3 regions of the Nonomuraea sp. NPDC050680 genome follow, and region 1 is predicted to be linked to each of the others. Evidence: predicted binding sites of a transcription regulator. Region 1 holds the regulator's gene; each other region holds the start of a gene.
The links. Region 1 encodes LexA, which represses DNA repair genes until DNA is damaged. Its sites were predicted from a motif close to TCGAACANNTGTTCGA; they were not measured.
Positions count from the first base shown of each region.

Region 2: the regulator LexA is predicted to act here: its motif matches at 808-823, upstream of ruvC (crossover junction endodeoxyribonuclease RuvC).
Region 3: the regulator LexA is predicted to act here: its motif matches at 1,197-1,212, upstream of recA (recombinase RecA).

Region 1 is NZ_JBFAIF010000007.1:181,757-183,956, reverse strand. It holds gene lexA (transcriptional repressor LexA) at 566-1,276, shown strand; gene AB0H88_RS25215 (cold-shock protein) at 1,905-2,108, shown strand.
Region 2 is NZ_JBFAIF010000023.1:61,766-63,965, forward strand. It holds gene ruvA (Holliday junction branch migration protein RuvA) at 1-203, opposite strand, end outside; gene ruvC (crossover junction endodeoxyribonuclease RuvC) at 200-787, opposite strand; gene AB0H88_RS43805 (GNAT family N-acetyltransferase) at 1,032-2,189, opposite strand.
Region 3 is NZ_JBFAIF010000029.1:56,581-58,780, reverse strand. It holds gene AB0H88_RS47415 (DUF3046 domain-containing protein) at 78-272, shown strand; gene AB0H88_RS47410 (VOC family protein) at 560-907, opposite strand; gene recA (recombinase RecA) at 1,328-2,200, shown strand, end outside.

The DNA.
Region 1 (2,200 bases):
CGATCCCGGGCCGACAGACGCCGGGCCAACAGACGCCGGGCCAACAGACGGCGGGCCAACAGACGGCGGGCCAACAGACGGCGGGCCAACAGACGGCGGGCCAGCAGGCCCTGGACCGACGGACCCCGGAGCCCGGTTGTCATAGTTGTCACATTTATTCGGGCGTTCGCGATCTGGTCGGTCGGCGGAATCGCCGCCCCGGCAACCGTCCCCCCGGTCGTCACCTGTGTCGCCGCCCCCTGCCATCGGTCGCCGGGTGGCGTCTGCCAGGAGGGTGAGTCGCTTGACGTCGTCGCTGGTGGCATCTGTGATGGTGGTCGCTCGCATGTTTGACCTCCCAGCCGTCCCGGCCCGAAAAAAGGCCCAATAAAGATCGGCAAATCGAACACGGTGTCGATCGAACTCCCGTACGATGTTGTACACCAAGCTGCCAACAATTTCGAGGAAGACTCGAACAATTGTTTGAAGATGATCTTCAACAGCGATACGGTCGCTGTGTGCGACACGAAGACCACGGACCGGGAGATTCGCCGGTGAGGCGGGCCGCCGGGCGAGGAGGCAGATCATGAGCGATCGGGATGACACCAACGGGGTCAGTGACCTCGCGGTGCGTCGGCGTGACTCCCTGGGACTGACGCCCAGGCAACGCAAGATCCTCGAGGTGATTCGCGACTCGGTCCAACAGCGGGGCTACCCGCCGTCCATGCGCGAGATCGGCGAGGCCGTGCAACTGACGAGCACGTCCAGCGTGTCGCACCAGTTGACGGCGTTGCAGCGCAAGGGCTACCTGAGACGCGACCCCCACCGGCCCCGCGCGCTCGAGGTTCGTCTGCCCGGGGAGCCCGCGCTCTGGGTCGATCCCGACACCGCCAATGAGTCCGACGCCCCGGTGAACAGGCCCACGGCCGCCTATGTGCCGCTGGTCGGCCGGATCGCCGCTGGCGGCCCGATCCTCGCCGAGGAGAGCGTCGAAGACGTCTTCGCCCTGCCCAAGCAGTTGGTCGGTGAAGGCACCCTCTTCCTCTTGCAGGTCGCCGGTGATTCGATGATCGACGCCGCCATCGCCGACGGCGACTGGGTCGTCGTCCGCCAGCAGCCGGTCGCGGAGAGCGGCGACATCGTGGCGGCCATGATCGAGGGCGAGGCCACAGTGAAGACGTTCAAGCGCAAGGACGGCCACGTCTGGCTGGTGCCGCACAACGCCAACTACGACCCGATCCCCGGCGACGAGGCCAGCGTCCTCGGCAAGGTCGTAGCGGTCCTCCGCCGCCTCTGACGCCGCACACGCTTCCGGGCGCATGAAGATCATGCGCCCGGAGCGCTGTAGGTGTGTCTTATGGGTGGTCATGGACCATACACATGTATGACGGGTATCGACCGTACGGGTGGCTGATGGGCATGGCAGGAAGACGCCACTCCTGTGATCCACGAGCGGTTGGTGCTGTTTCACCACCAGCCACCTCCTGGGCCTGCCATCGACGAGCGTCCGAGCATTTCGGCGAAGCTGTTGCTCTTGGTCGACAACGCATCTACCAGGGGCTTCTCTGCTTGTAGATCTAGCTCAGGAGCTCGCAATAAGCCTGTGACCTGCCGCTTCAGGGCGAAAAGGGCTCGCCGAAGTGAATATCTATTGCCGCAGATGCAGAAATTGGTGCGGCGCGCGGTTAGGTTTATGGCGTAACCGATGAACGTGGACCCTCGCTTTCCTCGGAAACGAGCACTGTGATACTGTCGTTCTCAGTTGCAGTTGTGGTTCCCAAAGACTTCAAGTGCCCTCGCCGGCGTCCTGTGCCGGTGGTGGCACTTTTGTATTGCCGGTGCTTTTCCGGACGGGGCAATCATCGCGGCGACGCGAGGCTCGCACGGAGCGAGCCTTACGGGCACTGCCCCGAAGGAGATACAAAATGGCTACTGGCACAGTGAAGTGGTTCAACGCGGAAAAGGGTTTCGGCTTCATCGAGCAGGATGGTGGCGGCGCTGACGTCTTCGCCCACTACTCGAACATCGCCGCCCAGGGCTACCGCGAGCTCCAGGAAGGCCAGAAGGTGAGCTTCGACGTCACGCAAGGCCAGAAGGGGCCGCAGGCGGAGAACATCGTTCCCGCCTGACACTGACGTACCACGCAGCTGGGGCCCGCGCCGTAGGGTGCGGGCCCCAGCGCGCTGCTTTTGTGGTACCCGATGTGCCGTGACGGCCTCAC
Region 2 (2,200 bases), on a different contig from region 1:
CGCTCGTCGGCGGTGGCGAAGCCGTAGAGGGTGAGCGACTCCTCTCGCACCACCAGCGACGTGGCCAGCCGCGCCTCCTCGCCCACCCTGAGCGCGGCGAGGGTGGCCGGTGTGCAGTGGGTGAGGATGCCGACCCCGCCGACCTCGATCACCGCACCATGGGGGGTGATCGCCGTCACCTGCCCGGCCACGGACGCGATCACAGCGCAACGCCCTTTCCTGTCGTACGGCCCTGGACCGTGCGGCTCTGGGCCGTGCGGCTCTGGGCCGTACGGCTCTGGGCCCTGGCCACGGCCTCGGCCAGCTTGTGCTGGGCGCCGCCGCGCCACACGTGGCAGATGGCCAGGGCGAGCGCGTCGGCGGCGTCGGCGGGCTTGGGCATCTCGCTGAGCCGCAGCAGGCGGGTCACCATGGCGCCGATCTGCTTCTTGTCGGCGGTGCCGCTGCCGGTGATGGCCGCCTTGACCTCGGACGGGGTGTGGAGCGCGACGGGCAGGCCGCGCCTGGCCGCGCAGAGGACCGCGATGCCCGCCGCCTGGGCGGTGCCCATGACCGTGCGGACGTTGTGCTGGCTGAACACTCGCTCGACCGCCACCGCGTCGGGGCGCACGTCGTCGAGCCACTGCTCGATGCCGGCCTCGATGCCGACCAGCCGGGTGCCCAGCTCCTCGTCGGCGCCGGTGCGCACCACGCCGACGGCCACCAGGGACAGCGGCGCGCCCGGCCGCCCCTCGACCGCGCCAAGGCCACACCGGGTCAGCCCCGGATCGACGCCCATCACCCGCACCGGTCTGCCTCCCCGCGCCGCCGAACATCTGTTCGGCACGAGACTCTACCCCGGCTGACGTGCCCGCGCATCGGGAAACGCCCGCGAGCGTGGGCCGGTCGTCGGGAACGCGCGCGAGCGTGGGCCGGTCGTCGGGAACGCGCGCGAGCCTGGGCCAGCCGTCGGGAACGCGCGCGAGCCTGGGCCAGCCGTCCAGAACGCCCGCCACCGTGGGCCCGCCGGGGAACGGATGTGGATGGGGCGGTCAGAAGTAGTCCAGCATGTACGGCTTGGCGGCGAAGACGGTGTCCAGCAACTCGTCGTAGCGCTCGTGCCCGGACATGAGACCGCCGCGCCGCAGCGTGGCCGCCGGGATCCCGGCGTACAGGGCGGAGAGGCCATTGATCGACAGCATCGCCCCGGACTCCCCCGAGCCCCCGAGCGGGGTGGCGGCCCCGGAGCCGCCGGAGAACTCCAGCCGCCAGCGTCCCGTGTTGCCCGCCCGCAGCCGGTCGGTCACCTCGACGACCGCCTCACCCGCGACGGCGGCCGGGTATCCCCTGCGCTCCACGGCCGCCGCCACGTCGAGGACGCGGAACATCCACCGCACCTGCTTGATCTGCTCCGTGGACCGCTCACGCAGCAGCCACAGCACCGGGTCGTCGGGCGCGACGTTGGCGGTGACGTGCTCGGCCATCGACGACGCGGTGCCCACCAGCGACCACAGCGCCCTGGCGCTCTCCTCGGACTCGGCGACGAGGTTGTCGACCTCGATGTCCGGGCCGTCCCAGCGGTAGACGACGTAGCCGTCCGGGGCCAGATAGAGGAAGTCGTCCTCCTCGCCGAGCCGCAGCGCCCAGGTGCGCTCGTCCCATGAGACGGGGCCGGAGGCGCGCGCGGCGCCGTGTGCCCGCCGCAGCACCGAGACCACCTCGGCCGCGTCGCCGGGACCCATCCTGCGCAGCTCGACCCGGCCGCTCGGCGGGATCGTCCGCAGCGACTCGGCCGGGAGCGTGACGCGCTGCTGCGCTCCCGCGTGCTCGTAGCCGGCCGAGCGGTACAGCGGCGTGGTCGCCGGATAGAGCGCGGACACGGCGTCGCCGAAGGCCACGGCCCGCTCCACGGTGGCCCGCATGAGCCGCCCGCCGACGCCCTTGCCCCGATCCTCCGGGCTGACGGTGACGGCCGCGACCCCGGCCATGGGCTGCGGCTTGCCGTGCCACCACTGGGTGAACGGGCTCAGCCGCGAGGTCGCGACCAGCCTGGTCCCGTCGAACATGCCCAGGTAGCGGCCCTCGGCCAGCGCCGGCAGCGCCGCCTTTCGCCAGCGCTCCCGCTCGGCGGCCGGGATCAGGCCGAAGGAGCGCTGGCGGAGGTCAAGAACGGCGTCGAGGTCGTCGGAGGTCACATCACGGATGTCCACGGTCCCACAAT
Region 3 (2,200 bases), on a different contig from region 1:
ACTTGGGCGGGGAGGACTTGGGGGTCTTTGCCATGGGGGTGTCCTACCCACCCTTCCGGCGGTTCCATACTTGTGTGATGCGGCTGACCGAGTTCTGGAGACGGATGCGCGCTCACTTCGGGGAGTCGTACGCCGACTCGTGGGCCCGCGACTACGTGCTCGCCCCGCTCGAAGGGCGGACGGTCGACCAGGCACTGGCCGACGGCGAGAGCGCCAAGACCGTCTGGCGCGCGGTCTGCCAGGTCGAGAACGTCTCCTCCCGGCTCCGCTGACCTCCCTGCTCCGGCTAACCTCACGGCCCCGCTGATCTCCCTACGCTGATCTCCCTACGCTGACCTCCCTACGCTGACCTCCCTGCCCCGCTAACCTCCCTGCTCGTAATCCTCCATAGCTCCGTCGCCGGGGCGGACGTCACATCCGAGTCGGGGGTGCCCCCGAATCGGCGGATGCGCGAGCGGATGGGTCAAGGCGTACCTCGGTCGGCATTCCAGGCAGAGCTGTCGTGTGCCAGCGAACGTTGAGCGCATGCCATCAAAGCCGGAGTGACTGAATTTCCGATTCAGGGCGCAGGCATAGTCTCGCCTCCGATGCCTGTCTCGTTGCCGTCAGCGTCACGGAAGACCCACTTGCAGACGTTGCCGTGCTGCTCCATGTCCACCGGCCGCAGGCCGCGCCCTGCGATCCGCTCCACCTCGGACGTCGGATCGTCCAGCCAGATCATGCTCACGCCGCCTCCGGCGCGAGCGACGTCCTCGATGACGTACACGTACCGGTCCTCGGCCAGTTGCCACACCGCTTCGACGTCGTTGGGCCAGAACGACGGACCCTTGCCGAGAAGCCTGGTGTACCACTCCACGGCGCTCTTGCAGTCGCGGACAGGGATGCCCGCGAAGATCCCCACTGCCACGATCGGGTCTCCTCTCGCCATTGGGGCCGGGGAAGGTCCGGCCCACCAAAGGAATAGACTCCGCGCGTCTGCGGAAATCATCGCGGTCCCCGTCAGCGCGCGGGTGGACCGCCTCGTCCAACCCCTGTGGGCAGACGTTCTAACCTGCACACTTGATCTTCAACCTGCACACTTGATCTTCGATGTCACGAGCTCGCGTCCGTCAAGGTTCATCGCCACGCGCTCAACGTTCGGTTGTCGGGGGACGGGAGCCGTTTGCGTTGGGTGCTACCGCGTGTTCCTGCGGTGATCGAACAGCCGTTCGGCTAGGATGTAATCCGCCAGGCCTCGCCCTCCCAGCGACGACTCCGCAAAACTGTCGGTGGCAGGCCGTAGCTTTCACTCGACTGATCGGACCACAACCCTCCAGGGGGAGTTCCCATGGCTATCAACGACCGCGAGAAGGCCCTCGAGACAGCCCTCGCTCAGATCGAGAGGCAGTTCGGCAAGGGCTCCGTCATGCGCCTCGGTGACGACGTCCGTGCCCCCATCGAGGTGATCCCCACGGGTTCGATCTCCCTGGACGTCGCGCTGGGCATCGGCGGGTTGCCGCGTGGCAGGATCGTCGAGATCTACGGCCCGGAGTCCTCGGGTAAGACCACGGTGGCTCTGCACGCGGTGGCCAATGCCCAGCGCGCGGGCGGCATCGCGGCGTTCATCGACGCCGAGCACGCCCTCGACCCCGAATACGCCAAGAAGCTCGGCGTCGACACCGACGCCCTGCTCGTCTCCCAGCCCGACACGGGTGAGCAGGCGCTCGAGATCGCCGACATGCTGATCAGGTCGGGCGCCGTCGACATCATCGTCATCGACTCGGTGGCCGCCCTGGTCCCCAAGGCCGAAATCGAGGGCGAGATGGGCGACAGCCACGTTGGCCTCCAGGCCCGCCTGATGTCCCAGGCCCTGCGCAAGGTCGCCGGCGCGCTCAGCAACACCGGCACCACCGCCATCTTCATCAACCAGCTCCGCGAGAAGATCGGCGTCATGTTCGGCTCGCCCGAGACCACGACCGGCGGTAAGGCGCTCAAGTTCTACGCCTCGGTCCGCCTCGACATCCGCCGCATCGAGACGCTCAAGGACGGCACGGAGGCGGTCGGCAACCGTACACGGGTCAAGGTCGTCAAGAACAAGATGGCCCCGCCCTTCCGGGTCGCCGACTTCGACATCCTCTACGGCGTGGGCGTCTCCCGCGAGGGCGGCCTCATCGACATGGGTGTCGAGCACGGCTTCGTCCGCAAGTCCGGCGCCTGGTAC